One region of the Streptomyces sp. NPDC043876 genome, then DNA from elsewhere that is predicted to be linked to it. Evidence: predicted binding sites of a transcription regulator. Region 1 holds the regulator's gene; each other region holds the start of a gene.
What was found. Region 1 encodes HrcA, which represses chaperone genes, less so after heat shock. Its sites were predicted from a motif close to TTNGCACTCNGNNNNNCNGAGTGCNAA; they were not measured.

Region 1 (9,988 bases):
TCAGCGCCCTCTTGTGCAGCGGGTCGGCGCCCGACTCGGGGCAGGCCAGGAAGGCCGTGCCGAGCTGCGCCGCCTCCGCGCCGGCGGCGATCACGGCGGCGACCTGCGAGCCCCGCATGAGGCCGCCCGCGGCGGTGATCGGGAGCGCGACCGCTTCCCGTACCTGCCCGATCAGCGCGAGCAGGCCGACGCCCGCGGTGCCGTCGGTGTGCGGATCGTCGCGGTGCGTGCCCTGGTGGCCGCCCGCCTCGATGCCCTGGACGCAGATGCCGTCGGCGCCCGCGGCCTGCGCGGTACGGGCCTCCTCGACGGAGGTCACGGTGACCACGCTGCGGGTACCGGCCCGGCGCAGGGCGGTCAGCACCTCGGCCGGGGGGCAGCCGAAGGTGAAGGAGACCACGGGCACGGGGTCTTCGAGGAGGATCGCGAGTTTGGCTTCGTAGCCGTCGTCGTAGGTGCCGACGGTGTCCTCGGGCGCGATCGAGACGTCGTACCAGCTCGCCTCTCCGGCGAGCTGCCCCCGGTAGGCCTCGATGGCGGCGGGGTCGGCCGAGGCGGCCGAGGCGGTCTGCGGCACGAAGAGGTTGACGCCGAAGGGGCGGCGGGTCAGCCCGCGCAGCCGTTTGATCTCCTGGTACATGCCGTCGGCCGTTTTGTAGCCGCCGGCCAGGAAGCCCAGCCCGCCCGCCTCGCTCACGGCGGCGGCCAGCGGCGGACAGGATCCGCCGCCCGCCATCGGGGCCTGCACGATCGGGTACTGGTGAAGACCGTTCGGTGCGGAGGACATGCCCAGCATCGTGCCATGTCCCCCGCACCAGACCGAATCACGCGAGGCGCCCGGCGCAGTCCGGTTGCCCGGCCCGCGGGGCGCCCGCGCGGGGCGCCCTCAGGCGGGGTGGTCAGCGCCCGTTGAACGCGTCCTTCAGGCGGCTGAAGAGGCCCTGCTGCCCGGGCTGGAACTGGCCGGTGGGCCGTTCCTCGCCGCGCAACTTGGCCAGCTGGCGCAGCAGGTCCTCCTGCTGCGCGTCCAGCTTGTTCGGGGTCATGACCTCGACGTGGACGATCAGGTCGCCCCGGCCGCCGCCGCGCAGGTGCGTGACGCCGCGGCCGTGGAGCGGGATGGACTGGCCCGACTGGGTGCCGGGGCGGACGTCCACCTCTTCCATGCCGTCCAGGGTCTCCAGCGGGCACTTCGTGCCCAGGGAAGCCGCCGTCATCGGGATGGTGACCGTGCAGTGCAGGTCGTCGCCGCGCCGCTGGAAGGTGCTGTGCGGCAGCTCGTGGATCTCGACGTAGAGGTCGCCGGCGGGGCCGCCGCCGGGGCCGACCTCGCCCTCGCCCGCGAGCTGGATGCGGGTGCCGTTCTCGACGCCGGCCGGGATCTTGACCGTGAGGGTGCGGCGGGAGCGGACCCGGCCGTCGCCCGCGCACTCGGGGCACGGGGTGGGGACCACGGTGCCGAAGCCCTGGCACTGCGGGCAGGGGCGCGAGGTCATGACCTGGCCCAGGAAGGACCGGGTGACCTGCGAGACCTCGCCGCGGCCGCGGCACATGTCGCACGTCTGCGCCGAGGTGCCGGGAGCGGCGCCCTCACCGGAGCAGGTGGTGCAGACGACGGCCGTGTCGACCTGGATGTCCTTGGTCGTCCCGAAGGCCGCCTCGTCGAGTTCCAGGTCGAGGCGGATCATGGCGTCCTGGCCGCGGCGGGTCCGCGAGCGCGGTCCGCGCTGCGAGGCCTGGCCGAAGAAGGCGTCCATGATGTCCGAGAAGTTGCCGAAGCCCCCGGCTCCGAACCCGCCCGCGCCGCCGCCGCCCGAGTTGGACAGCGGGTCGCCGCCGAGGTCGTAGACCTGCTTCTTCTGCGGGTCCGAGAGCACCTCGTAGGCCGCGTTGATCTCCTTGAAGCGCTCCTGCGTCTTCGGGTCCGGATTCACGTCCGGGTGGAGTTCACGCGCGAGGCGCCGGAAGGCCTTCTTGATCTCGTCCTGGGAAGCGTCGCGGCGCACGCCGAGTACGGCGTAGTAGTCCGTGGCCACTTACGACTCCGCCAGGATCTGTCCGACGTAACGTGCCACTGCGCGTACCGCTCCCATCGTTCCGGGGTAGTCCATGCGGGTCGGTCCGACCACGCCGAGTTTGGCGACTGCTTCGCCGCCCGAACCGTAACCGACCGAGACGACCGACGTGGAGTTCAGCCCCTCGTAGGCGTTCTCGTGCCCGATCCGTACGGCCATTCCCGACTCGTTGGCCTCGCCCAGCAGCTTGAGGAGCACGACCTGCTCCTCCAGCGCTTCGAGCACCGGCCTGATCGTCAGGGGGAAATCGTGGCCGAAGCGGGTGAGATTGGCGGTTCCGCCGATCATCAGCCGTTCTTCGGCGTCCTCCACGAGGCATTCGAGGAGGGTCGCGAGGACGGTGGAGACCGTCGCCCGGTCCTCGGTCTCGAAGGACTCGGGAAGGTCCTGCACCAGCGGCGGCACGTCGGTGAACCGGCGGCCGACGATCCGGCTGTTGAGCCGCGCCCGCAGGTCCGCGAGCGAGGTCTCCCCGAAGGGCGTCAGGCAGTCGACGAGCCGCTGCTCGACCCGGCCGGTGTCCGTGATCAGGACGAGCATCAGGCGGGCCGGGGCCAGCGAGAGGAGCTCGACGTGCCGGACGGTGGAGCGGGTCAGGCTCGGGTACTGGACGACGGCGACCTGCCGGGTGAGCTGCGCGAGCAGCCGCACCGTGCGGCCGACCACGTCGTCGAGGTCGACGGCGCCGTCGAGGAAGTTCTGGATGGCCCGCCGCTCGGGGCTGGACAGGGGTTTGACGCCCGCCAGCTTGTCGACGAAGAGGCGGTAGCCCTTGTCCGTGGGGATGCGCCCCGCGCTGGTGTGGGGCTGGGCGATGTAACCCTCTTCCTCCAGCACGGCCATGTCGTTGCGCACGGTGGCGGGCGAGACGCCGAGCCGGTGCCGCTCGGTGAGCGCCTTGGAGCCGACCGGCTCCTCCGTCCCGACGTAGTCCTGGACGATGGCGCGCAGCACTTCGAGTCTGCGTTCGCTGAGCATCGCGCACACCTCCGTCTGTGATGCCTGTTGCCGTACTGCCCCTGCCCGGACGGGCTGGTCACCGGGTTCTCGTGGTGAGTGCCGCTGGCACTCGCGGACGGCGAGTGCCAGAGATCCCCCGGTCAGTGTACGGCGGGTACGTACGGCGATAGCAAGGGCCGCCCCTCGCGGCCCGCAAAGGTACCGCGCGGGGAGCGGCCGCTCGACTAGCGTCGCGGCATGGACATCGGTTGGGAAGACGCGGGGTGGGAACGGCTGACGGCGAGGTCCGGACGGCTGCGGCTGCCGGTGTGGGACTGCACCGCGGGGCTGGTGGTGGGCGATGACGCGGTCCTGCTGATCGACCCAGGATCCTCGCTGCCGGAGGGGGCCGGGCTGCGGGCGGCGGCGGAGCGGATGACGGGCCGCCGGGTGACGCATCTCGCATTCACGCACGCCCATTTCGATCACGTGCTGGGCTCGGCGGCGTTCCCGGAGGCCGAGGTGTTCGGCGCGGTGGGGCTGGACGCGTTGCTGGACACGGGGCGCGAGGAGCTGTGCGAGGACGCGGTGCGCCAGGGGCTGGCGCGGGCCGAGGCCGTCGAGGCGGCGCGGGCGCTGGTGCTCCCGCGGCACCTGGTGTCGGGCGAGTGGACCCTGGAGCTGGGCGGGGTGCAGGTGCTGCTGGCCAACGTCGGGCCCGGGCACAGCGGGCACGATCTGGCGGTGTGCGTGCCGGGCGAGCGGCAGGTGGTCTTCTGCGGGGACCTGGTCGAGGAGTCCGGTGAACCCCAGGCCGGGCCCGACGCGGTGCCGGGGCAGTGGCCCGCGGCCCTGGACCGGCTGCTCTCGCTGGGCGGGGACGACGCGCTGTACGTACCCGGTCACGGCGCGGTGGTCGACGCGGGCTTCGTGCGTGCGCAACGCGACACACTGGCCCGGCGGTTCGGCGTGTCGCGTGCGTGAGGGCGCCGGGCCTCCTAGCGTCGGCCGGATGCGTGAGTACTCGCCCGACCTGACCCCCGCGTGGAAGCGCCCCCGCCCCGTCCCGGAGGTCCCCGCGGACCCGGACCTGGTGGTCGAGGAGGCCGGTACGGGCTTCTGCGGCGCCGTGGTCGGCTGCGAGGCGGGCACGGTGACCCTGGAGGACCGTTTCGGCAAGCGGCGGGTGTTCCCCATGGAACCGCGCGGCTTCCTGCTGGAGGGGGCCGTGGTGACCCTGGTGCGCCCTTCCCGGGCCCCGGCGGCCCCCGCGCGCACGGCGTCGGGGTCGATCGCGGTCCCGGGGGCGCGGGCGCGGGTGGCACGGGCGGGCCGGATCTACGTCGAGGGGCGCCACGACGCCGAACTGGTCGAGCGGGTGTGGGGCGACGACCTGCGCATCGAGGGCGTGGTGGTGGAGTACCTGGAGGGCATCGACGACCTCCCGGCGATCGTGGCGGAGTTCGCCCCGGGGCCGGACGCCCGCCTCGGCGTCCTGGTCGACCACCTGGTGCCCGGCTCGAAGGAGTCGCGCATCGCGGCCGCGGTGACCTCGCCGGACGTCCTGGTCGCGGGCCACCCGTACGTCGACGTCTGGCAAGCGGTCAAACCGTCCGCCCTGTCCATCCCGGCCTGGCCGGTGGTCCCCCGGGGCCAGGACTGGAAGACGGGCATCTGCCGCGCCCTGGGCTGGCCCGAGAACACGGGCGCCGCCTGGCAGCACATCCTCTCCCGCGTCCACACCTACCAGGACCTGGAACCGGCCCTCCTGGGCCGCGTGGAAGAACTGATCGACTTCGTCACGGCCCCCTGACCCCGCGCGGCCCAGGTCGCGGCCCGGTCCGGTGCCGAAACCCGCCTCGCGGACGTTCGAGGCCGCGCAATCCAGCCTCACTCGCGTGCGACCCAGCCTCGCTTACGTGCGACCCAGCCTCGCTCGCGTGCGATCCAGCCTCGCCGGCGTTTGAGGCGCCCCCGGAGGGCAGACGGAGCGGCACCTGCCCCGCGACCCAGGGTTGGACGCCGTGTGCGGCTGGTGGGCCCTCCGGGGGCGCCTCAAACGCCGGCGGGGCTGGATTTGGCGGGCTAAGCGCCCCCAGGGATACGGGCGCCAGCCGGGCGAAGCCCGGAGGGACGCGGAGGGGCAGCCGGGCGAAGCCCGGAGGAGCGCGGGGGGCAGCGGGCCCGGCCCGCGACCCAGGCTGGACGCCGGGTGCGGCTCGTGGACCCTCCGGGGGCGCCTCAAACGCCGACGGGGCTGGATTTGGCCGGGCTCAGCGCCACAGATGCGGGCGCGGACGGGGCGAAGCCCGGAGGGACGCCGAGGGGCCAGCGGGCTGGCGGGCCAGGCCCGTGAGCCCGGGCCCGGGAGGCCGAGCCCGGCCCGTCAGTCGACCAGGTCGCGGACCACCGCGTCGGCCAGGAGCCGCCCGCGGAGGGTGAGGACGGCCCGGCCCTCGCCGAAGGGCACGGGCTCCAGGAGCCCGTCCGCCAGCGCCCGCCCCGCCGCGGCGCGCCCGGCCGCGGCCAGCAGGGACAGCGGCACGCCCCCCACCAGCCGCAGCTCCAGCAGGATCCGCTCGACCCGCCGGTCCTCGTCGGAGAGCCGCTCCCGCCCCGCCCCGGGCGACCGCCCCGCGGCCAGCGCGGCCGCGTACGCCCCCGGATGCTTCACGTTCCACCACCGCACCCCGCCCACGTGCGAGTGCGCCCCCGGCCCCGCGCCCCACCAGTCGGCCCCGCGCCAGTACAGCTCGTTGTGCAGGCAGCGCCCGGCCTCGGTGGTGGCCCAGTTCGACACCTCGTACCAGTGGTAGCCGGCCTCCGCCATGACGGCGTCCGCGATCAGGTAGCGGTCGGCGTGCACGTCGTCGTCGGTCATCGGGACCTCGCCCCGGCGGATCCGGCGGGCCAGCTGCGTGCCCTCCTCGACGATTAGGGCGTAGGCGCTGATGTGGTCGGGACCGGCGCCGAGCGCGGCGGCGAGCGTGGCCCGCCAGTCGTCGTCGGACTCCCCGGGGGTGCCGTAGATCAGGTCGAGGTTGACGTGCTCGAAGCCCGCCGCCCGCGCCTCCGCGACGCACGCCTCGGGGCGCCCGGGGGTGTGCGTGCGGTCCAGCACCTTCAGGACGTGCTGCTTGGCGCTCTGCATGCCGAAGGAGACGCGGTTGAAGCCGCCGGCCCGCAGTTCGGCCAGGTACGCCGCATCGACCGAATCCGGATTGGCCTCGGTGGTGATCTCGGCGTCCTCGGCCAGGCCGAACTCGTCCCGGATCGCCGCGAGCATCCGGACCAGGTCGGCGGCCGGCAGGAGCGTGGGCGTACCGCCGCCGACGAAGACCGTGCGGACGGCCCGCGGGTCGTCGCCGAGCACCTTGCGGGCGAGGCGCACCTCGTCGATGAGGGTGTCGGCGTAGTTCTCGCGGGAGGCGAGGACCCCGCCGGTGCCGCGCAGCTCGGTGGCGGTGTAGGTGTTGAAGTCGCAGTAGCCGCAGCGCGTGGCGCAGTACGGGACGTGCAGGTAGAACCCGAGCGGCCGGTCCGCCGCACCCGCCAGGGCGTGCGACGGCAGCGAGCCGTCTTCGGGCATGGGTTCCCCGTCGGGGAGGGCGGAAGGCATGCCCCCATTGTCCCGCACGCCGCCCCGCACGCCCGCCGCGGTCGGCGCTGCGTGCGGGACGGCCCGGTCCGGGGCCCGTCAGGCCTCGTTCGCGCCCGCGTACATCTCGTCGATGAGCGCCTTGAACTCGCGCTCGACGACCGGCCGCTTCAGCTTGAGGCTGGGCGTGAGGTCGCCGTGCTCGACGTCGAGGTCGCGCGGCAGGAGCCGGAAGGTCTTGACCGTCTGCCAGCGCTGGAGGCCCTCGTTGAGGGTCTGTACGTACGTCTCCACCAGCCGGTTGGTCTCGGGCGCGGCGACGACTTCGGCGTACGTCTTGCCCTCCAGCCCGTTCTCGGCGGCCCAGCCGAGGATGGCGGGGCCGTCGAGGGCGATGAGCGCGGAGCAGAAGTTCCGGTCGGCGCCGTGGACGACGATGTTGGAGACGTAGGGGCAGATCGCCTTGAAGCGGCCCTCGACCTCGGCGGGAGCGACGTACTTGCCGCCCGAGGTCTTGATCAGGTCCTTCTTGCGGTCGGTGATGCGCAGGTAGCCGTCCGCGGACAGCTCGCCGATGTCGCCGGTGTGCAGCCAGCCGTCCGCTTCGAGGACCTCGGCGGTCTTCTCGGGCTGGTTGTGGTAGCCCTCCATGATCCCGGGGCCGCGCAGCAGGATCTCGCCGTCGTCGGCGATGCGGACCTCGGTGCCGGGGAGCGGCTTGCCGACGGTGCCGGTGCGGTAGGCCTCGCCGGGGTTGACGAAGCTGGCAGCGCTGGACTCCGTCAGGCCGTAGCCCTCCAGGATGTTGATGCCGGCGCCGGAGAAGAAGTAGGCGATCTCGGGGGCGAGGGCCGCGGAGCCGGAGACGGCGGCGCGCAGGTGGCCGCCGAAGGCGTCGCGGAGCTTGGCGTAGACGAGCGCGTCGGCGACCCGGTGCTTGGCGGTGAGGGCGAGGGGGGCCTTGGCGTGGCCGGTGCGGCGGAAGTTGTCCTGGGTGACCTTGGCGTATTCGCGGGCCACGGCGACCGACCACTTGAAGATCTTGTACTTGGCACCGCCGCCGGCCCTGGCCTTGGCCGCGACCCCGTTGTACACCTTCTCGAAGATGCGGGGGACGGCCGCCATGTAGGTGGGCTGGACGATCGGCAGGTTCTCGATGATCTTGTCGATCCGGCCGTCGACGGCGGTGACGTGCCCGACCTCGATCTGGCCCGAGGTCAGCACCTTGCCGAAGACGTGCGCGAGCGGCAGCCACAGGTACTGGACGTCGTCCGCGGAGATCATGCCGGTGGCCACGGTGGCCTTGGCCATGTACGACCAGTTGTCGTGCGGCAGCCGCACGCCCTTGGGGCGGCCCGTGGTGCCCGAGGTGTAGATGAGGGTGGCGAGCTGGTCGGCGGTGATCGCCGCGATCCGCTCGCGGACGGCCTCGGGGTGCTTGGCGAGGTGCTCGGCGCCGCGCGCTTCGAGGTCGGCGAGGGAGAGCACCCAGCCGTCCGGGTCCCCGTCGGCCGCGATCGCGTCGGCGGCGTTCAGCACGATGACGTGCGCCAGGCTCGGCAGGTCGGCGCGGTGCGCGCGGGCCTTGGCGAGCTGGGCGGCGTCCTCGGCGATCAGCACCCGGCTGTCGGAGTCGGCCAGGATGAACGCCGACTCCTCGCCGTTGGTGCTGGGGTAGATGGTGGTGGTCGCGGCTCCGGCGCACATGACGCCGAGGTCGGCGAGGATCCACTCGACGCGGGTGCTGGAGGCGAGGGCGACGCGCTCCTCGGGCCGCACCCCGAGGGTGACGAGGCCCGCGGCGATGGCGAAGACCCGTTCGGCCGCCTGGCCCCAGCTGAGCGACTTCCACTCGTCCGGGCCCTGGCCGGGGGCGGCGATGACCGGGTAGCGGTAGGCCTCGCCGTTCGGAGTCGCGGCGACGCGCTCAAGGAAGAGGGCCGCCACGGTGGGCGGGCGGTTCTCGATCATGGTCTGTGTGTCGCTCACGACATCCTCCGGACCGGTCCACGCGGCTAGGGCGTGAAGACGTGGGGACTGGCGGGTTTCTTGTGACTGGCGAGTAACCAACGAGCAGTGATCAGAGTAGATGGCCGCCCCACCCACGCGTAAGGGTCGGCAGGCGGCCGGTTCATAACGAAACGGGCCCCCGCGCGTGTGCGCGGGGACCCGTTCCGGTGACGCGGGGCGGCGGGGGGCGGGGCCGCGTCCCGGCCCTCCCCCGGCACGCCGCGGGGCACGTTCCGGCCTGCGGCTACTTCTTCTTGCCGCCGGACTCGTCGCTGGACAGCACGGCGATGAAGGCCTCCTGGGGGACCTCCACGGAGCCGACCATCTTCATCCGCTTCTTGCCTTCCTTCTGCTTCTCCAGCAGCTTCCGCTTACGGGAGATGTCACCGCCGTAGCACTTGGCGAGGACGTCCTTGCGGATGGCGCGAATCGTCTCGCGGGCGATGACCCGGGAACCGATGGCGGCCTGGATCGGGATCTCGAAGGCCTGCCGCGGGATGAGCTCGCGCAGCTTGGCGACCAAGCGCACGCCGTAGGCGTAGGCGGCGTCCTTGTGCGTGACGGCGGAGAAGGCGTCGACCTTGTCGCCGTGCAGCAGGATGTCGACCTTGACCAGGCCCGAGGCCTGCTCGCCGGTGGGCTCGTAGTCGAGGGAGGCGTAACCGCGCGTCTTGGACTTCAACTGGTCGAAGAAGTCGAAGACGATCTCCGCGAGGGGCAGCGTGTAGCGGATCTCGACGCGGTCCTCGGACAGGTAGTCCATCCCCAGGAGGGTGCCGCGGCGCTGCTGGCACAGCTCCATGATCGCGCCGATGAACTCGGAGGGCGCGAGCAGGGTGGCGCGGACGACCGGCTCGTACACGTCCGAGATCTTGCCCTCGGGGAACTCGCTCGGGTTGGTGACGGTGACTTCCTTGCCGTCCTCCATGACGACCCGGTAGACCACGTTCGGCGCGGTGGCGATCAGGTCCAGGCCGAACTCGCGCTCCAGGCGCTCGCGCACCACGTCGAGGTGGAGCAGGCCGAGGAAGCCGACGCGGAAGCCGAAGCCGAGGGCCGCCGAGGTCTCCGGCTCGTAGACCAGCGCGGCGTCGTTGAGCTGCAGCTTGTCGAGGGCCTCGCGCAGGTCCGGGTAGTCCGAACCGTCGAGCGGGTAGAGGCCGGAGAAGACCATCGGGCGCGGGTCCTTGTAGCCGCCCAGGGCCTCGGTCGCGCCGTTGTGCAGGCTGGTGATGGTGTCACCGACCTTGGACTGACGGACGTCCTTCACGCCGGTGATGATGTAGCCCACCTCGCCGACGCCGATGCCGTCGGCCGGGGTCATCTCCGGGGAGGAGACACCGATCTCCAGCAGCTCGTGGGTGGC
Region 2 (9,988 bases), on a different contig from region 1:
GTGGACCCGGCGGAGCTGGCGGGCATCGCGGACGCGGCGCTGGGACACCTGCCGTTCCGGCTGGTCAGCGTCCTCGACGACGAGGGCGGAGCCGCCTGCGCGCCGTCCATGGTCCGCGCCGGGTACGCCCACCTGCCCCTGGTCGTCCTGCGGCACACCGGTCCGCCGCCGCCCGCCGCGGGCCCCGGGGAGCCCGCCGCCGGGGAGGTGGAGGCGGCCGCCTTCCGCGAGCCGCTGGCCCGCCGCTGGCGCGGCTTCCTGCCGGACGTCGGGGACGAGGTCCTGCGCCAGCTCGTGGACCGCCGCCGGGCCCGCCTGCGGGGCGCCGAGACCGTGCGCTTCCTGGGCGCCCGTACCCCCGGAGGGGACGTCGCGGCCTGGGCCGACCTCTACCTCGACCCGGCCTCCGGCACGGCCCAGATCGAGGACCTGATGACCGCCGCGGACCAGCTGGGCCGCGGCTACGGCGACGCCGTCCTGGCCGCGGGCCTGCGCGCCGCCGCCGCGGCGGGCTGCACCACGCGCTTCCTCACCGCCGACGAGGCCGACTGGCCCCGCCACTGGTACGAGCGCCGCGGCTTCGCCCCCGTCGGCCGGGTGCACGTCTTCGAGCGCGACCAGAGCCTCTAGGACGCCTACGCCACCGCCGCCAGCGTGGCCGGCGGCTCCGACACCGGCAGGGAATCCGCCTCCCGCTGGCGCTCCGCGCTGTCGCTGATCCGGATCAGCAGCCCGATCATGACCCAGTTGGCCAGCAGGGACGAACCGCCGCTCGCCAGGAACGGCAGCGCCTTTCCGGTGAGCGGGATCAGCCCGGTCACCCCGCCCGCGACCACGAACACCTGGAGCGCGAGGGCCGACGCCAGGCCGACCGCCAGCAGCTTGCCGAAGGGGTCCCGGGCCCCGAGCGCCATCCGCAGCCCCCGCTGGGCCAGCAGCGCGTACAGCAGCAGCACGGCCATCACCCCGGCCAGGCCCAGCTCCTCGCCGACCGTGGTCAGGATGAAGTCGCTGCGCCCCGCGAAGCTGATCAGTTCCGGGTGGCCCATGCCGAGCCCGGTGCCGGTGACCCCGCCGGTGCCGAAGCTGAACAGCGCCTGCGCCGACTGGTCGGAGGTGATGCCCGGCGGCCGCGGGTTCTGGTAGTACGACAGCGGGTCCAGCCAGGCGGCGACGCGCCCCTTGACGTGCGGCTCGGTCGAGCCGACGACGAAGGCGCCGAGGGCGGCCATGATCCCGCCGCACACGATCCAGCTGGTGCGCTCGGTGGCGACGTAGAGCATCACCACGAACACCCCGAAGAAGATCAGCGAGGTGCCGAGGTCGCGCTCGAAGACGAGCACCATCAGCGAGACCAGCCACACCGTGATGATCGGGCCGAGCTGGCGCATCGGCGGCAGCCGCATGCCGAGGAACTTGCGGCCCGCCAGGGCCAGGGTGTCGCGGTGCAGGACCAGGTAGCCCGCGAAGAAGACCGCGATCATGATCTTCACGAACTCGCCCGGCTGGAGCGACAGCCCGAAGAGGTTGATCCACCGCTTGGCGCCGTACTTGTCCGCGCCGAAGAACGCGGGCGCGATCAGCAGCACCAGCGAGACGACCATCGTGATGTAGATGAACCGCTGGAGCAGCCGGTGGTCGCGCAGCAGCGCCACCACCGCCAGCGCGGCCGCGACGCCCACCACCGACCACATCAGCTGCCCCGGCGCCACCGCCGGGGAGTTGTACCGCTCGATGTACGACTGGTCCAGCCGGTGCAGCAGCACCAGCCCGAGCCCCGTCAGCAGCATCGCCAGCGGCAGGATCAGCGGATCCGCGTACGCCGCGAACCGGCGCACGCCCAGGTGTCCCACCAGCGACAGCAGCGTCATGCTGACCGTGAAACCCGTGAGGTTGTCGGGCAGCCGGTCGTTCAGCGCGAGTCCCGCACTGGCGTGCCCGGCGACCGTGATGACGACGACCAGGCCCAGCAGCAGCGCCTCCGTACGGCGACGGGCGCCCGAGGTCGACGTGCGCGCGCTCAGGCCGCGCACGGCACGCCGCCACCGTCGGTGCACCGCGGGCCGGCCGCGGCGGAACCGGGCGTCCGCGCCCCCGGTGACGAGGCAGCGGCACCCGGTACGCTCGGGCCCGCGGCGGCCCCGGGTCCTGTCTGCTCGGCATTGAGGCGCTTTATCTTCATATCGTCTACGACGTGTACCGCGCCCCCGTGGTTGCCTGCGAGCCCCTCGGTGAGCAGTGTCGCGCCCCACACGTGACCCGCCCCGGCCCCGGATCCGACGCGACGCCGGACCCAGAATTGGCACTCCGCTTGACCGAGTGCTAATCGCCGGAATAGTCTCGGGCCTGGCACTCGCCACTGGTGAGTGCCAACACAGCGACAGGCAGGTCCGGCACCCGCGACGACGGAACCACCTGGTCGCCACCCCAAAACAGTTAACCCCGTGAGATCTCCGAAGGGGGAGACCGGAACGTGACGACCACCAGCTCCAAGGTTGCCATCAAGCCGCTTGAGGACCGCATCGTGGTCCAGCCGCTCGACGCCGAGCAGACCACGGCCTCCGGCCTGGTCATCCCGGACACCGCGAAGGAGAAGCCCCAGGAGGGCGTCGTCCTCGCTGTGGGTCCGGGTCGCTTCGAGGACGGCCAGCGCCTGCCGCTGGACGTCTCCGTCGGCGACGTCGTCCTGTACAGCAAGTACGGCGGCACCGAAGTGAAGTACAACGGCGAGGAATACCTCGTCCTCTCGGCCCGCGACGTGCTCGCGATCGTCGAGAAGTAAGACACTTCACCAGTTTTGCTGTGAGCTGCGCCCCTGGTCACCCCTGCTGATGCCGGGCGGCGAGGGGCGTAGTTCGTTCAGGCGGTCGCGGTGAGCGGCCGGGGATCGCAACGAGAGGGCTGTACCGCTCCCATGCCGAAGATTCTTAAGTTTGACGAGGACGCCCGTCGCGCTCTGGAGCGCGGCGTCAACAAGCTTGCCGACACGGTCAAGGTGACGATCGGCCCCAAGGGCCGCAACGTCGTCATCGACAAGAAGTTCGGCGCCCCCACCATCACCAACGACGGTGTCACCATCGCGCGCGAGGTCGAGCTCGACGACCCGTACGAGAACCTGGGCGCCCAGCTCGTGAAGGAGGTGGCGACCAAGACCAACGACATCGCGGGTGACGGCACCACCACCGCCACCGTGCTGGCCCAGGCGCTGGTCCGCGAGGGCCTGCGCAACGTCGCCGCCGGCGCCTCCCCGGCCGCCCTGAAGAAGGGCATCGACGCGGCGGTCAAGGCCGTCTCGGCCGAGCTGCTGGAGACCGCCCGTCCGATCGAGGACAAGTCCGACATCGCCGCCGTGGCCGCGCTCTCCGCGCAGGACACCCAGGTCGGCGAGCTGATCGCCGAGGCGATGGACAAGGTCGGCAAGGACGGTGTCATCACCGTCGAGGAGTCCAACACCTTCGGCCTGGAGCTGGAGTTCACCGAGGGCATGGCCTTCGACAAGGGCTACCTCTCGCCGTACATGGTCTCCGACCAGGAGCGCATGGAGGCCGTCCTCGAGGACCCCTACATCCTCATCAACCAGGGCAAGATCTCGTCCATCCAGGACCTGCTGCCGCTGCTGGAGAAGGTCATCCAGGCGGGCGCCTCCAAGCCGCTGCTGATCATCGCCGAGGACGTCGAGGGCGAGGCGCTCTCCACCCTCGTCGTGAACAAGATCCGTGGCACCTTCAACGCCGTGGCCGTCAAGGCCCCCGGCTTCGGTGACCGCCGCAAGGCGATGCTCCAGGACATGGCCGCCCTCACCGGCGCCACCGTCATCGCCGAAGAGGTCGGCCTCAAGCTCGACCAGGCCGGTCTGGACGTCCTCGGCACCGCGCGCCGCGTGACGATCACCAAGGACGACACGGTCATCGTCGACGGTGGCGGCAGCCACGACGACGTCGTCGGCCGCGTCAACCAGATCAAGGCCGAGATCGAGTCCACGGACTCGGACTGGGACCGCGAGAAGCTGCAGGAGCGCCTGGCGAAGCTCGCCGGCGGCGTCTGCGTCATCAAGGTCGGCGCCGCCACCGAGGTGGAGCTGAAGGAGAAGAAGCACCGCCTCGAGGACGCCATCTCGGCGACCCGCGCCGCGGTCGAGGAGGGCATCGTCTCCGGCGGTGGCTCCGCGCTCGTCCACGCCGTCAAGGTCCTGGAGGGCAACCTCGGCCTCTCCGGCGACGAGGCCACCGGTGTCGCGGTCGTGCGCCGCGCCGCCGTCGAGCCGCTGCGCTGGATCGCGGAGAACGCGGGCCTGGAGGGCTACGTGATCACCGCGAAGGTCGCCGAGCTCGACAAGGGCCAGGGCTTCAACGCCGCGACTGGCGAGTACGGCGACCTGGTCAAGGCCGGCGTCATCGACCCGGTCAAGGTCACCCGTTCCGCTCTGGAGAACGCCGCCTCCATCGCCTCCCTGCTGCTCACGACCGAGACCCTGGTCGTCGAGAAGCCGGCCGAGGACGAGGGCGACGCCGGTCACGGCCACGGTGGCCACGGCCACAGCCACTGACCTCGTCGGTGACGTGCTGAGCCGGCGTCGGTACTGCCGGCAGTAGCGAGAGAGGGCCCCCGTTCCACTGGGACGGGGGCCCTCTTCGTCTGCCGCGGTCCGTCTGCCGCGGCTCAGCTGCCCATGCTGCGCATCAGGCCCGGTGCGTCGTAGTACCACCAGTCTTCCGCGATCTGCCCGTTCTCGATCCGGACGGTCGTGCAGCCCGACATGGCGACGGCCCTGCCGGTCGGCGCGAGGCCCATGAACTCGCCCTTGTGCGTGCCCTTCCAGTCCCACAGCGTGGTGACGCAGTCCCCTTCGGCGACCTGGCGCGTGATGTCGAAAGTGAAGTCGAAGGCATCGCGCCACATGCCGATCGTGCGCCGCATGCCCTCGCGGCCGTTGCCCCGGCCCTCGGTGTCCATCATGTCGTGGGTGACGTACCCCGCCGACACGCACTCGTCGATGGCCTCGAACCGGCCCTGCTCCGCGATCTCCTTGAACACCCGGTTCGCGATGAGGGTGTTGAGGTGCTGTTCGCGGACCACGTCGAGGTTGGTAAAGGTGGGCATGCCGTCGCAGAGGCTCACCATCTCCTGGAACATCCGCTCCGTCTCCGGGAGCTGAGAGTTCCTCATGGCGTCCTCGTACGACGGGAATTCGACCAGGTCCACGTAGTGCGTCCCCGCCTCGCGGTCCTTGCCGATCAGGGTGTGCGTGACCGTGCGCCTGCCCGCGGTCTCTTCGGCGTAGCGGTCGATGAGGGCGTTCATCTCGTCGAACCGTCTCGTCTCGTAATCGATAATCTGTACGAATGTCATCGCGTCGCCTCCCGGCGGGATAGGGACACGTCCAGTCTAGGGAGGATGGGGCCTTTTGGGTGGTTACCGGGTGGTTACTGCGGTCCGTACTTGCGGCCCGTCCGCGAGGACACCCCGCCCAGCAGCCCCCGCGGGGCCAGCTTCACCATGCTCATCAGCGCCTTGTAGCGCGGGTCCGGGATCGAGACCGCCCGCCCGCGCGCCAGGTCGGCCAGCGCCGCCGCGACCAGCTTGTCCGCGTCCAGCCACATCCAGCCGGGGATGTTGTCGGTGCCCATGCCCGCCCGCTCGTGGAACTCCGTACGGACGAACCCGGGGCACAGGGCCATCAGCCGGACCCCGCAGTCCGCGAGGTCCTTGGCCGCGCCCTGGGTGAACTGCACGACCCAGGCCTTGCTCGCCCCGTACGTCCCGCGCGGCAGGAACGCCGCCACCGAGGCCACGTTGACCACGCCCCCGCGCCCGCGCGTGCGCATCGATCCGGTCGCGGCCGAGGTCAGCCGCAGCACCGCCTCGATGTGCACCTTGATCATCGCCAGCTCGTCGGCCATCGGGACGTCCAGGTAGCGGCCCTTGTTGCCGAAGCCCGCGTTGTTGACCAGCAGGTCCACCGGGTGCTTGAGGTCGGCCAGGCGCCGCTCGACCGCCGAGATCCCCTCCTCCGTGGACAGGTCGGCGGTCAGCACCTCGGCCTCGATGCCGTGCCGGTCGTGCAGCTCGGTGGCCTGCTCGCCCAGCCGCTTGGTGTCCCGTGCCACCAGCACCAGGTTGTGCCCCTGGGCGGCGAGCTTGCGGGCGAAGGCGGCGCCGATGCCCGCCGTGGATCCTGTGATCAACGCAGTCGTCATACGCGCAACCTAACCGCAGGACGCGTCAGCCCCGGGCCCCGGCGCCCTCGTCGCCGAGCTTGTCCAGGTACGAGCGGACCTTCTCGTGCCCCGACGGATCCATCGCGTCGCCCGCCGCCCGGGTGCGCGGCAGCAGCGCGCGTTCGGTGGTGAACGCGCGGAACCAGAAGCCGACCGACACCTCGTGGCCGGGCCGGTGGAGCACCTCGATCGGGTCGCCGGGGGAGACCTGCCCCTCCTGGATCACCCGCAGGTACGCGCCCGGGCGGACCTCCCGGGTGAACCGCCTGACCCAGCCCGGCTCGCCCAGGAACCCCTGGAAGGTCCGGCACGGGATCCGGGCGGACGCCACTTCGAGGACCAGCTCCGCGCCGACCCGCCACCGCTCGCCGAGGCGTGCGCCGGTGACGTCCAGCCCCGACGTCGTGAAGTTCTCGCCGAAGACGCCCGCGGGCAGCGGCCGGCCCAGCTCGGCCTCCCACCAGTCCAGGTCCTCGCGGGCGTAGGCGTAGACCGCCTTGTGGTCGCCGCCGTGGTGGCGCAGGTCGCAGACGGCGTCGCCCTCCACCCCGCTCGCGCCCCGCCCCTTGGGGCCCGGGGCGACGATGCGCAGGGGCCCGGGCACCGGCCGCTTGTCGCAGCCGGTCACGCCGCCGTCGGCGTCGGTGTACTCCACGGACAGCGGGCGGGCCACGTTCAGGGACATCAGCTGCATGGGTGCACGCTAACCGAGCCCCCTCAAAGACGTCCATGCACCCGGGCGCCGTCTCCAAAGCAAGGCTTATGCTCGCAGGGTGATCGAGGCACGTCATCTCCGAGTCCTGCGCGCCGTGGCCGGTACGGGTTCCTTCTCCGCCGCCGCCCGTGAACTGGGCTGCACGCAGCCCGCCGTCTCCCAGCAGATGAAGGCGCTGGAACAGTCCGCGGGCACTCCGCTGCTCGTCCGCACCGGCCGCGAGATGCGGCTGACCCAGGCGGGTGAGGCGCTGGTCCGCCACGCCGCGGGCATCCTCGCCGGGCTCACCGCCGCCGAGGAAGAGGTCGCGGCCATCGCCGGGCTGCGCGCCGGCCGGGTCCGGCTGGTCTCCTTCCCCAGCGGCAGCTCCACGCTGGTGCCGACCGCGCTCGCCGCGATGCGCGCCGCGCACCCCGGCACCCGCATCTCCCTGGTCGAGGCGGAACCGCCGCGCTCGGTGGAGATGCTGCGCGAGGGGGACTGCGACGTGGCGCTGGCCTTCCGGTACGCGGGCACCGCGCCGGAGGGACCGGTCGCCGAGTGGGACGACCTGGTGGTGCGCCCGCTGCTCACCGACCGGCTGGTCGGGCTGGTGCCCGAGGGGCACCGGCTGGCGGGGGCGGGGCGCGTGGGCATCGCGGAACTGGCCGAGGAGCCCTGGATCGCGGGCTGCCCGCGCTGCCGCCGCCATCTGGTCGAGGTGTGCGAGGCCGCGGGATTCACCCCGCGGATCGACTTCGCCACCGACGACTACCCGGCCGTGGTGGGCCTGGTCGGCGCGGGGCTGGGCGTGGCGGTGCTGCCCGAGCTGGCGGTGGAGTCCGTACGGGCCAAGGGCGTGGCCGCGCTGGCGGTGGAACCGGCCGTGGAACGGGAGGTCGTGGCGCTGACCCTGGCGGACCTGGCCCGGGTCCCTGCCGTGGCGGCGACCCTGGACCAGCTGGAGCGGGCCGCCGCCCGCTGACGGCCGTACGGCGGTACGGCCGGGCGGGTGACGCCCCGGTGGCGCCCGGCGGGCCGGCCCCGTGAGGCGGCCTGCCGGAGGAACCGACGGTTTCGGAGAAACGTTCCTTCGGGTGTTCGTCCTGTCCTGGCGGAGTCAGTGCCTGACGGTCGGCCCCGTCGCGGCGCTCCCCGTCACGCTGGTGGCGGGGATGAGGCGGTGCCGGGCCCGGCCCATCAGTTCTTCGCGTTCGTCCTCGGTCAGGCCGCCCCAGACCCCGTAGGGCTCGCGGACGGCGAGTGCGTGCGCTGCGCATTCCGCGCGCACCGGGCATCGCATGCAGACCTCTTTAGCCGAGGTCTCGCGCGCGCTCCTGGCCGCGCCCCGCTCGCCTTCCGGGTGGAAGAAGAGGGAGCTGTCGACCCCGCGGCAGGCGGCGAGGAGCTGCCAGTCCCAGAGGTCGGCGTTCGGTCCGGGGAGGCGGGAGAAATCTGCCATGGGTAGTCCTCTTGGTGCCGGTACTGAGGCGGATATGGTCCATGTCTCCACATCTACTGTCGTAGTAGATGTAAATATGACTCATTGGGAATCTAGCCTCAGACACATGGCAAACGGAAGGAAAGCCGCCAAATAGGGCATAGCTCCAGATGGAGGACACGCCGGTGCCGACATCCCCGCCGTGTTCGGTTCCTCACGTAGAGTGCCGAAGGTGTCCGTCCGACCCGTAACTCTTTCGAGTGACCGTCGTTGAGAGTGCGAAGGCGGTTGAACCAAGAAGTTCTCGGACAGGTGTCCGGGAGCATCGACCGCAACGGTGACGATACGTACCAGCCTGGAGGCTCAAGGTGACGCGCATCAGCAGCTGCGGAGGGCGGTCATGACATCCGTCCTCGTCTGCGACGACTCCCCGCTTGCCCGAGAGGCGCTCCGTCGCGCGGTTGCCACCGTGCCCGGCGTCGAGCGTGTGACGACGGCGGCCAACGGCGAGGAAGTCCTCCGCCGCTGGGGTGCCGACCGCTCCGATCTGATTCTGATGGATGTACGGATGCCGGGGCTGGGCGGTGTCGAGACCGTCCGGCGGCTGCTCTCGGCCGACCCGGGCGCCCGCATCATCATGCTGACGGTCGCCGAGGACCTGGACGGGGTGGCCCTCGCGGTCGCCGCCGGTGCCCGGGGCTACCTGCACAAGGACGCCTCGCGCGCCGAACTGCGGGCCACGGTCACCCAGGCCCTCGCCGACCCGACCTGGCGGCTCGCCCCCCGGCGGCTGCGCTCGGCCGAGATGGGCGCCGCGCCCACCCTCACCGCGCGCGAGATCCAGGTCCTGGAGGGCATGAGCCACGGCCGGTCCAACGCGGAGATCGGGCGCGAGCTCTTCCTCTCCGAGGACACGGTCAAGACCCACGCCCGCAGGCTGTTCAAGAAGCTCGGCGCCTCGGACCGGGCGCACGCCGTGGCGCTCGGCTTCCGCTGGGGCCTGGTCCGCTAGGACCCGTCCCGCCGCGGCGCGCCGCACACGGACCCGGTCCGCCGGGGCCGTCCGTGCGTCACCGCGCCCCCGTCGCGCGGCCCGGTCCTCGCGGGCCGGGCGCGGTGCGGTCCGTCCGTCCTCGCGTACGGGGCGCCGCTCCGGCCGGGGACCGCGCGGACGGTTCGAGCCGGACCCGGTGCGCACCCGGGATTCGCGGGGCACAATCCGGGGGACGTGTCGCTTCGGGCGCGATGCCGCATCCTTGAGGGTGTGGCCGCACTTTCGGAGCTGTGGCCTCGGGGACCGGGACCATTCGGCCGAGCGGGAGGGGAGGGTGCGGGCGATGACTTCAGGTGCACCCGCTCATAACGCTTCGATGCACAACGCGGGGCGTGGCGGCGCGAATGCTCCGGCGCCAAGGCACCATGGATTGATGCGCGACGACGAGGCCGAGGGGTCCACCGCGGCCACAGGCCCGACCGGCACCGCCAACGGCGGCAGCGCCGGGGCCGTCGGCGCGCTCGTACGCCGTGCCGTCGAGGGCGACGGACAGGCCACGCACGACCTGCTCGCCTTCGTGCACCCCCTCGCGATCCGCTACTGCCGCACCCGGCTCTCCCGGCTCCCCGGTGATGCCCGTC
Region 3 (9,988 bases), on a different contig from region 1:
CGTGGCCCACCCGGCCGCGTAACCGGTCGCGGCTTCGCCGCGAGGGGGGCGGGGTTTCGAGCTTCGGGGTCGGTGATGCTCCGGGGGCTGCCCGTCAGTTCCACTGTCTTCCCGTGCCGGGGCGCCCTGTCAAGAGCGCTCCCTGCGGTCGCGTCGCTGCGCGATGGCCTGCGGCCACTCTTGACATGCCACCCCGTCCCGAAAAGCCAAGAACTGTCGGGCCGCCCCCGGGGGGAGGCAGGGGGGAGGGTCCCCGTTGCTTGCCGTCCGGCGCCCGGCCGCAGGCCGAGTGGGGCCGATGCCCCGCCCTTCGGGCGGAAAGAGCGCCCCTAATCGCTACGCGCTCCTCCGAGAGAAGCGTCAGCGAGCTGCGTGGGGCTGAGACTTCGGTCAGATGGGTGTTGGTCCAGATCTGATGCCCAGCCGCCCCAAAAGCGGAGATCAAACAGCCGTAAAAGGGGCATCTTGAGCGACTGTTGAGCGTCGACGGCTCCTTGACCCGAGTGGACTCTCGTCTGGCCGAGCTTTGAGCCCCGCCGCGCCCCTCACCAGCCCAAAACAACCCGCAGACGCCTCTCTCGGCGAAGCGCGTAGCGATTGACTGCGTTCCTATCGCCCAAAGGGCGCCACATGAGCCCCCACTCGGCCTTCGGCCGGGCGCGGACGGCCAGGAATGGGCAGCCTCCCCCCTGCCTCCCCCGGGGGCGGCCCGACAGTTCTTGGCTTTCCGGGGTGGGCTGGGCGGTCAAGGGTGGCCGCAGGCCATCGCGCAGCGACGCGACGAAGGAGCGCCCTTGAGGGCACGGCCCACACCGGAGAGACAGTTGAACTGACGGGCAGCCCCCGGAACCACCCCGACCCCGGACGCACGAAGCCCTAGCCAAACAGCGGCGAAGCCGCCCCCCAAAACGCCCGAAGGCGGCACCCCCCAGGGGTGCCGCCTTCGGCTGCAGACAGCCGATCAACGTGGGCCTGACGGCCCCAGTCGATCAGAAGTCCATGTCACCGCCCGGCATGCCGCCGCCCGCGGGGGCACCGGCCTTCTCGGGCTTGTCGGCGATGACGGCCTCGGTGGTGAGGAAGAGGGCCGCGATCGACGCCGCGTTCTGCAGGGCAGAGCGGGTGACCTTCGCCGGGTCGATGATGCCCTCGGCGATCATGTCGACGTACTCGCCGGTCGCGGCGTTCAGGCCGTGACCGATCGGCAGGTTGCGCACCTTCTCGACGACGACGCCACCCTCGAGACCACCGTTGACGGCGATCTGCTTGAGCGGGGCCTCCAGCGCGAGCTTGACGGCGTTCGCGCCGGTCGCCTCGTCGCCGGTGAGCTCCAGCTTGTCGAAGACCGAGGAGGCCTGGAGGAGCGCCACGCCACCACCGGCGACGATGCCCTCTTCGACGGCCGCCTTGGCGTTGCGGACGGCGTCCTCGATGCGGTGCTTGCGCTCCTTGAGCTCAACCTCCGTCGCGGCGCCGGCCTTGATGACGGCCACGCCGCCGGCCAGCTTCGCGAGGCGCTCCTGGAGCTTCTCGCGGTCGTAGTCCGAGTCGGAGTTCTCGATCTCGGCGCGGATCTGGTTGACGCGACCCTGAACCTGGTCGCTGTCGCCGGAGCCGTCGACGATCGTGGTCTCGTCCTTGGTGATGACGACCTTGCGGGCGCGGCCGAGCAGGTCGAGACCGGCGTTCTCCAGCTTGAGGCCGACCTCCTCGGAGATGACGGTGCCGCCCGTGAGGATGGCGATGTCACCGAGCATGGCCTTGCGGCGGTCACCGAAGCCCGGGGCCTTGACGGCGACGGACTTGAAGGTGCCGCGGATCTTGTTGACCACCAGGGTCGACAGGGCCTCGCCCTCGACGTCCTCGGCGATGATCAGCAGCGGCTTGCCGGACTGCATGACCTTCTCGAGGAGCGGCAGCAGGTCCTTGACCGAGCCGATCTTCGAGTTGACGATCAGGATGTACGGGTCGTCGAGGGACGACTCCATGCGCTCCATGTCGGTGGCGAAGTACGCCGAGATGTAGCCCTTGTCGAAGCGCATGCCCTCGGTGAGCTCGAGCTCCAGGCCGAAGGTCTGCGACTCCTCGACCGTGATGACGCCTTCCTTGCCGACCTTGTCCATCGCCTCGGCGATGAGCTCGCCGATCTGGGTGTCGGCGGCGGAGATGGAGGCCGTGGAGGCGATCTGCTCCTTGGTCTCGACATCCTTGGCCTGGGCCAGCAGGGCGGCGGAGACGGCCTCGACGGCCTTCTCGATCCCGCGCTTGAGGGCCATCGGGTTCGCACCGGCGGCTACGTTGCGCAGGCCCTCGCGGACGAGCGCCTGGGCCAGCACGGTGGCCGTGGTCGTACCGTCGCCGGCGACGTCGTCCGTCTTCTTGGCGACTTCCTTGACCAGCTCTGCGCCGATCTTCTCGTACGGGTCCTCGAGCTCGATCTCCTTGGCGATGGAGACACCATCGTTGGTGATCGTGGGGGCGCCCCACTTCTTCTCAAGGACGACGTTGCGACCCTTGGGGCCAAGGGTGACCTTGACGGCGTCGGCGAGCTGGTTCATGCCTCGCTCGAGACCGCGCCGGGCCTCCTCGTTGAACGCAATGATCTTGGCCATCTGAAGTGGTCCTCCCGGACAGCGGTGGATTGCTCCTGGACCGCGCCCGCGCCCGCGACGGACGGCCTGCGTGCCCGGCGGTTTCTTCCCGCCGGACCCTGCGGGCCTCACTGACCCGGTCCTCGTTTATGTAGCACTCTCACTAGGAGAGTGCTAACGCCAATGATTAGCACTCGGCACCCCCGAGTGCAAGCGGCTTGGGGGAACACCCGGTGAACGGCGTGGCCCGCGGCGCGCCCCGCGCACCCTCCCCGGCCAGGCGCCGCAAGGCCCGCGGCCCCCCGGCGGCCGCTCACGCCCCGGCGCGGAAGCCCGTACGCACGAGGGGCCCGCATCCCTAGTCCCGGGATGCGGGCCCCTCGTGTTCGTCTGTCGGTGGTCGATCGCTCCGGCTAGCCGACAGCGAGCTTGACCATGTCCGCCTGCGGACCCTTCTGGCCCTGCGAGATCTCGAACTCGACCCGCTGACCCTCTTCAAGGGTGCGGTACCCGTCCATCTGGATGGCGCTGTAGTGGACGAACACATCCGCACCACCGTCGACCGCGATGAAGCCGTAGCCCTTCTCCGCGTTGAACCACTTGACGGTGCCCTGAGCCATGCCTAACTCCCCTATTACTGGCCCTTGCGCAGGACCGCACTTCGCGGACCCGGGTCAGAACTTGCGCCGGAACGCCTCGACCGGGGCTGAATGTATCCGCACCGCTGCTGTCTGCAACAGGTCATTCCGACGAGAATTCTGGACACGCCAAAACTTTGAAATAGGGTGAAAATTAGGAGTATTCCGGGGCAACTCGGGCCGGACAAAGGACGCCAAGGCCTCATAGCGCGCTTGCATGTTGACTCAATGTCAACCCTTCCGCGGCCCGTTCATATGCGGCGGGCAAGAACAGCGGTGGGGACTTCCCCAACTCTACCGCGCCCAACCAAGCAGAATTGCCCCCTCCGTTTCTCACCGGAGAGGGCAATTCGGGGTGGAGCGCTGCCGCGGGGGATCAGCCGCCCGCGACGGCGGGAATGATCGAGACGCCCGCGCCGTCCGGCGTCGGCGTCTGCAGCCCGCCCTCGAAGCGCACGTCGTCGTCGTTCACGTAGACGTTCACGAAGCGGCGCAGCTTGCCCTGGTCGTCGAGGACGCGGGCGGCGATGCCCGGGTGGCTCTGCTCCAGGGAGTCGATGACCTCGCTGAGGGTCGCGCCGTCGGCCGGGACCTCGGCCTTGCCGCCGGTGTAGGTGCGCAGGATGGTGGGGATGCGGACGTTGACGCTCATGGCGCTACTGCCTTTCCGGGGGTCGGGGAGGGTCAGGCCAGGCCGGCGGCGCGGAACGCGTCCAGGCTGGGGCGGATGGTGGCGGTCTGGCCGCTGTCGTCGGCCACCGCCTCCAGGGTCTTCAGGCCGTCGCCGGTGTTGAGGATCACCGTGGTCAGCGCCGGGTCGAGCTGCCCGTTCTCGATGAGCTTCTTCGTCACGCCGACGGTCACGCCGCCCGCGGTCTCGGCGAAGATGCCCTCGGTCTGCGCCAGGATCTTGATGGCCTCGACGACCTGCATGTCGTTCACGTCCTCGACGTAACCGCCCGTGCGGCGCGCGATGTCCAGGACGTAGGGGCCGTCCGCCGGGTTGCCGATGGCGAGCGACTTGGCGATGGTGTCCGGCTTCTGCGGGCGGACCACGTCGTGACCGGCCTTGAAGGCGGTCGAGACGGGCGAGCAGCCCTCGGCCTGGGCGCCGAAGATCTTGTACGGCTTGTCCTCGACCAGGCCGAGCCTGATCAGCTCCTGGAGACCCTTGTCGATCTTCGTGAGCTGCGAGCCGGACGCGATCGGGATGACGATCTGGTCGGGCAGCTGCCAGCCGAGCTGCTCGCAGATCTCGTACGCCAGGGTCTTGGAGCCCTCGCCGTAGTACGGGCGCAGGTTGACGTTGACGAAGCCCCAGCCCTCGCCGAGCGGGTCGCCGATCAGTTCGGAGCAGAACCGGTTGACGTCGTCGTAGTTGCCCTCGATGCCGACCAGGTCACCGCCGTACACGCCGGCCATGACGACCTTGCCCTGCTCCAGGTCGTGCGGGATGAACACGCAGGAGCGCAGTCCGGCCCGGGCGGCGGCGGCGCCGACGGCGCCGGCCAGGTTGCCCGTGGAGGAGCAGGAGAGCGTGGTGAAGCCGAAGGCGCGAGCCGCCTCGACGGCGATCGCGACGACCCGGTCCTTGAAGGAGTGCGTCGGGTTGCCGGAGTCGTCCTTGACGTAGAGCTTGCCGGTGACGCCCAGCTCCTTGGCCAGGTTCTCGGCGTCCACGAGCTTGGTGAAGCCCGGGTTCAGGTTCGGCTTGGAGGCCACGTCGGCGGGGACGGGCAGCAGCGGCGCGTAGCGCCAGATGTTGTTCGGCCCGGCCTCGATCGCGGCGCGCAGCGCCTCGGGGTCACCGGCCGGAAGGTCGTAGGCCACTTCCAGCGGGCCGAAACACTCGGCGCAGGCGAAAATGGGACCGAGCTCGAACCGGGTGGCGCATTCGCGGCAGGAAAGCGCGGCGGCGGGTCCGAGATCGACGGTGGTCGCGGCAGAGGTGACGTCAGTCTGTACAGCCATGACGGCGAGGCCCTTTCTCCTCATCTTCCCCGTGGCGCACTTCGCCACGAGACGGATTTGGCACCTTCCCTAGCCGGGGACCTCGCTGCGTACATGAGCGCGAGACCGACTGGAGGGTTGCCGGGGCTTCAACGGGCCGTATCCCTCTGCCCCTCTGGATGAGCGGTATGGCGCGAACGCGCCTTGGCGGCGCACCCGTGCGTTTGTACGTGGGGACCCCCGACATGCGATGGTCCTCCGCGTTGTTCAAGACTGTAACCGAAGGCATGGATGGTTGAGACAGCCGTCCAAACCGCGAGATGGATCATATTTCGGCCATAACGATGGCCGGGTCACCACCGAATCAGGGAGTGCTGAAGGTGCTGGAAGAGGTGGAGCGCTGGCTGGGGGCCCGCTCCTGGTCCGCCACCGACCGACCGCTGGAGCGGCTGCTCTCGGCCAAGCGGGCATCGGGCATCACAGTCAGCGTCGTCCTGCCCGCTCTCGACGAAGAGGCGACGGTCGGCGCGATCGTCGAGGTCATCCGCCGTGACCTGATGACCTGCCTGCCCGTCCCGCTGGTCGACGAACTCGTCGTCGTCGACTCCGGTTCGAGCGACCGGACCTCCGAGGTCGCGCGGCGCGCGGGCGCCCGCGTGGTGCACCGCGACGACATCCTGCCGCGGGTCCCGGCGCTGCCCGGCAAGGGCGAGGTGCTGTGGCGCTCGCTGCTGGTCACCACCGGGGACATCGTCTGTTTCGTCGACGCCGACCTGCGCGACTTCTCCGCCGCCTTCGTCTCCGGGATCGTCGGCCCGCTGCTGACCGAACCGGACGTGCAGTTCGTCAAGGCGATGTACGACCGCCCGCTCGGCGACGCGCCCGGGCAGGGCGGCCGGGTCACCGAGCTGGTCGCCCGCCCGCTGCTGAACCTGCACTGGCCGCAGCTGGCCGGATTCGTCCAGCCGCTGGGCGGCGAGTACGCCGTACGGCGCTCCCTGCTGGAGCGGCTGCCGTTCCCCGTCGGCTACGGCGTCGAGCTGGGCCTGCTGGTGGACGCGCTGCACACGGCGGGCCTGGACGCGCTGGCGCAGGTGGACGTCGGCGTACGGCTGCACCGCCACCAGGACGGGCGGGCGCTGGGCCGGATGGCCGCCGCGATCTACCGCACCGCGCAGCTGCGCCTGTCGCGCGGGCACCTGGTGCGGCCGGAACTGACCCAGTTCGAGCGGGGCCCGGACGGCTTCGAACCGCGCACCCACCCGGTGGACACGGTGGAGCGGCCGCCGATGCTGGAGGTGGAGGAGTACGCCCACCGGCGGGTGGCCTGACGGGTGCGGCCGGGTGGGCGCGGGGTGGCATGACGGGGCTCACGGTTTGAGCCCGGCCCGCCCGGGCTAGGTTGCCCGCATGGCCTCTCAGGTACTCGTCGCCGCGAACCGCGGCCCGCTCTCGTACGCCCTCGACGCCGAAGGGAACCTCAGCGCCCGGCGCGGCGGAGGCGGCCTCGTCTCCGGTCTCTCCGCCGCCCTCACCCGGCAGCCGGACGCCCTGTGGATCTGCGCGGCGCTCTCCGACGCGGACCGCGAGGCGGTCCGCCGGGGGGTCGCCGAGCCGGGCGTGCGGATGCTGGACATCGATCCGGCCGTCTACGACGACGCCTACAACGCCATCGCGAACTCGGTCCTCTGGTTCACCCACCACCACCTCTACGACGTCCCGCGCGAGCCGGTCTTCGACGCCGCCTTCCACCGGGCGTGGGAGTCGTACACCACCTACAACCGGGCCTTCGCGGAGGCGCTCGCCGCAGAGGCGGAGCCGGGGGCCCGGGTCCTGGTGCAGGACTACCACCTGGCGCTGGTGCCCGGCATGCTGCGGGAGCTGCGGCCGGACCTGCTGATCGCGCACTTCACCCACACCCCGTGGGCCTCCCCCGACTACCTGCGGATCCTGCCCTCGTACGTCCGCGAGGAGCTGCTCTGGGGCATGCTCGGCGCGGACGTGGCCGGTTTCCACACGCGGGCCTGGGCGGACGCGTTCCTGAGCGCGGTGCCGCTGGACGACGCGCGGGGGGTGGCCGCGGCGGACGGCGACGTGATCGGGCACGAGCGGCGCGGGGCGTGGGCGCGCCGGAGCACCGCGGTACGGGTCTTCGCGCTGGGCGTGGACGGCGACGAGCTGCGGGCGCTGGCGCACCGGCCGGAGGTCGACGACAAGCTGGCGGCGCTGCGGGCGGAGGTCGCCGGGCGCAAGGCGGTGGTGCGGGTGGACCGGACGGAGCTCTCCAAGAACATCCTGCGCGGCCTGCTGGCCTACCGGGAGCTGCTGACCACCCGGCCCGAGTGGCGCGGGCGCGTCGTGCACCTGGCGTCCGCCTATCCCTCGCGCCAGGACCTGGCGGTGTACCGCGCGTACACGCAGTCCGTGCGGGAGCTGGCGGCGGAGATCAACGAGGAGTTCGGTACGGCGGACTGGCAGCCGGTGCTGGTCTCGGTCGAGGACGACTTCGCGCGCTCGCTGGCGGCGTACCGGATGGCGGACGTGGCCCTGGTCAACCCCGTGCGGGACGGGATGAACCTGGTGGCGAAGGAGATCCCGGTGGTGTCGGAGGCGGGGTGTGCGCTGGTGCTGTCGACGGGGGCGGGGGCGTACGAGGAGCTGCGGGAGGATGCGGTGACGGTGAACCCGTACGACGTCACGGAGACGGCGGCTGCGCTGCACGCGGCCCTGTCCATGCCGGAGGGGGAGCGGGCGGAGCGCACGAAGCGGCTGGCCGCGACCGCGACCGCGCTCCCCCCGGCGGCCTGGCTGGAAGCCCAGCTGGCCTCCCTCCCCTAACCTCCCCACCCGGCCCGGCCCCCGCCGGACGGCCGGAAGTCCTGCCCCGCACGGGCTGGCGCTGCCTCCGGCGGGTCCTCAAACGCCGGACGGCTGGAATGCCCCGAGCCGGGGTCGCAGCGCAGCCAACCCCAGCCCCGCCGGCGTTTGAGGCGCCCCCGGAGGGCACACCGAGCCGCAGACGGTCATCCGGCCCGCGCGGGCCGGCGTCGCCTCCGGCGGGTCCTCAAACGCCGGACGGCTGACAAGTCCCGCCTCGCGCGGGCTTGTGCTGCCTCCGGCGGGTCCTCAAGCGCCGGACGGCTGGGAAATCCAGCCTCGCCGGCGTTTGAGGCGCACCCCCGACGGGGTCAGAGGGCGGTGGCCAGGGTGGCGAGGAAGGCGGCTACCTCGGGCGGGCCCGGGAGGGTGAGGTCGGCTCGGGCGGCCAGTTCGGGGACTTCGGCCGAGCCGCTGCACACCAGCAGCCCGGGAATACCGTCGGCCCGCAGCTTCTCCACGGCGGCGAACGCCGCCAGGTCCCCCAGGTCGTCCCCGGCGTACAGCACCGCCTCCGCCCCCGTCTCCGCGAGGTACTCGGTGAGGGCGACCCCCTTGTCCATCCCCGGCGGCCTCAGCTCCAGCACCGCCCGCCCCGGCTCGACCATCAGCCCGTGCCGCGCGGCCAGCTCGGCCAGCGGTTCCCGCAGCGCCTCGAAGGCCGCGGCCGGGTCCTCGGCGCGCCGGGTGTGGACCGCCAGCGCGCGCCCCTTCTCCTCGATCCAGGTGCCGCGCCAGGCCCCGATCGCGTCCAGGAACCCCGGCAGCTCGGCCCGTACGGCCGCCACCCCGGGATGCTCGGCGGGCGCGTGGACGCTCCCGGTGACCGCGTCCCAGCGCTCGGCCCCGTAGTGCCCGAGGACCACCAGGTGCTCCAGCCCCGGCACCCCGGCGAAGCCCCCGTAGCGGACGGCGACCCCGGCGGGCCGCCCGGTGATCACGGCCACCGACGCCACGCGCGGCGCGAGCGCGGCCAGCGCGGGCACGGCGTCGGCGTGGGCGCGCGCCTGGTCGGGATCGGGCACGATCTCGGCGAGGGTGCCGTCGAAATCGAGGGCGATGACGGACCGGCGCGGGTTGCGCAGCAGGGCGTCGAGCCCTTCGCGTCCGGCGGCGGTGACGGGCATCGGCAGGCTGTCGGCAGGCACGCTGTGCGGATGGCTCCCCATGCCTACGACCCTAACGGTCGCCCCCGGGGAGGGCTATCGCCGGGCCCGCTGCGCTTCGCGCAGCCTGCGCAGGCGGTTGACCGTACCGGGCGCGTGGGCGAGCGCCCGGGGGTCGTCCATCAGCGCGTTGAGCAGCTGGTAGTAGCGGACCGGGGGCATCCCGAGGACTTCCCGTATGGCCCGCTCCTTGGCTCCGGGACCGGGCCAGGTGCGCCCTTCGTAGGCGAGCACGGCGGCTTCCGTCTCCGTCAACCGCCCGCCCTCCGTCATACCGCCAGGTTAACTCCGGCCACCGACACCGGCCGCGCGGGCGGACGGCGCCGGTGGGCGGCGGGCGGCCGGCGTCAGCGCCCGTCGGCGGCCCGCGCCGCGCGCCCGATCTCCTCCAGCGTCTTGGCGGGCTGGCCGCCCGGCTGGACGGTCTTGCCGATGTTCTGCTTGATGTTCTCGCTCACCGCCGCCCAGGACTCCTTGCCGACGGGGTAGAGCCGCGAGCCGGGCAGCGCCTGGAGGAAGGTCTTGAGCTGGGTGGCGCCGGGGCCGGTGGCCGCGTCCATGGACCGGTAGCCGCTGGTGGTGACCGGCAGCAGGTCGTAGCGGCTGGTGAAGGCCGTCTGGTTCGGGGCGGAGTACAGGTGGTCGAGGAACTTCCCGGCCTCCTTGCGGTGGCCGTTCTTGAAGGCCATGACCCAGTCGGCGACGCCCATGCCGGGCTTCTCCGCGCCGTCGGAGGTCGGCAGCGGCACCATGGCGAACTTCACGC

Region 2: the regulator HrcA is predicted to act here: its motif matches at 2,300-2,326, upstream of groES (co-chaperone GroES).
Region 3: the regulator HrcA is predicted to act here: its motif matches at 2,743-2,769, upstream of groL (chaperonin GroEL).

Annotation. Positions count from the first base shown of each region.
Region 1 covers NZ_JBWKDV010000002.1:451,158-461,145, reverse strand. The annotation lists gene AC0693_RS07180 (nitronate monooxygenase) at 1-787, opposite strand, end outside; gene dnaJ (molecular chaperone DnaJ) at 900-2,036, opposite strand; gene hrcA (heat-inducible transcriptional repressor HrcA) at 2,037-3,053, opposite strand; gene AC0693_RS07165 (MBL fold metallo-hydrolase) at 3,273-3,998, shown strand; gene AC0693_RS07160 (DUF3097 domain-containing protein) at 4,027-4,827, shown strand; gene hemW (radical SAM family heme chaperone HemW) at 5,401-6,633, opposite strand; gene AC0693_RS07150 (AMP-dependent synthetase/ligase) at 6,712-8,601, opposite strand; gene lepA (translation elongation factor 4) at 8,867-9,988, opposite strand, start outside.
Region 2 covers NZ_JBWKDV010000001.1:598,900-608,887, reverse strand. The annotation lists gene AC0693_RS02965 (GNAT family N-acetyltransferase) at 1-630, shown strand, start outside; gene AC0693_RS02960 (FtsW/RodA/SpoVE family cell cycle protein) at 636-2,033, opposite strand; gene groES (co-chaperone GroES) at 2,474-2,782, shown strand; gene groL (chaperonin GroEL) at 2,915-4,546, shown strand; gene AC0693_RS02945 (ester cyclase) at 4,660-5,349, opposite strand; gene AC0693_RS02940 (SDR family NAD(P)-dependent oxidoreductase) at 5,424-6,197, opposite strand; gene AC0693_RS02935 (MOSC domain-containing protein) at 6,223-6,912, opposite strand; gene AC0693_RS02930 (LysR family transcriptional regulator) at 6,992-7,897, shown strand; gene AC0693_RS02925 (WhiB family transcriptional regulator) at 8,033-8,374, opposite strand; gene AC0693_RS02920 (response regulator transcription factor) at 8,754-9,365, shown strand; gene AC0693_RS02915 (sigma-70 family RNA polymerase sigma factor) at 9,781-9,988, shown strand, end outside.
Region 3 covers NZ_JBWKDV010000001.1:948,755-958,742, forward strand. The annotation lists gene AC0693_RS04620 (helix-turn-helix domain-containing protein) at 1-22, shown strand, start outside; gene groL (chaperonin GroEL) at 990-2,612, opposite strand; gene AC0693_RS04630 (cold-shock protein) at 3,005-3,211, opposite strand; gene AC0693_RS04635 (ubiquitin-like small modifier protein 1) at 3,606-3,881, opposite strand; gene thrC (threonine synthase) at 3,914-5,224, opposite strand; SAM riboswitch class I at 5,218-5,365, opposite strand; gene AC0693_RS04645 (glucosyl-3-phosphoglycerate synthase) at 5,560-6,510, shown strand; gene AC0693_RS04650 (alpha,alpha-trehalose-phosphate synthase (UDP-forming)) at 6,590-8,017, shown strand; gene otsB (trehalose-phosphatase) at 8,368-9,225, opposite strand; gene AC0693_RS04660 (DUF3263 domain-containing protein) at 9,259-9,495, opposite strand; gene AC0693_RS04665 (ABC transporter substrate-binding protein) at 9,570-9,988, opposite strand, start outside.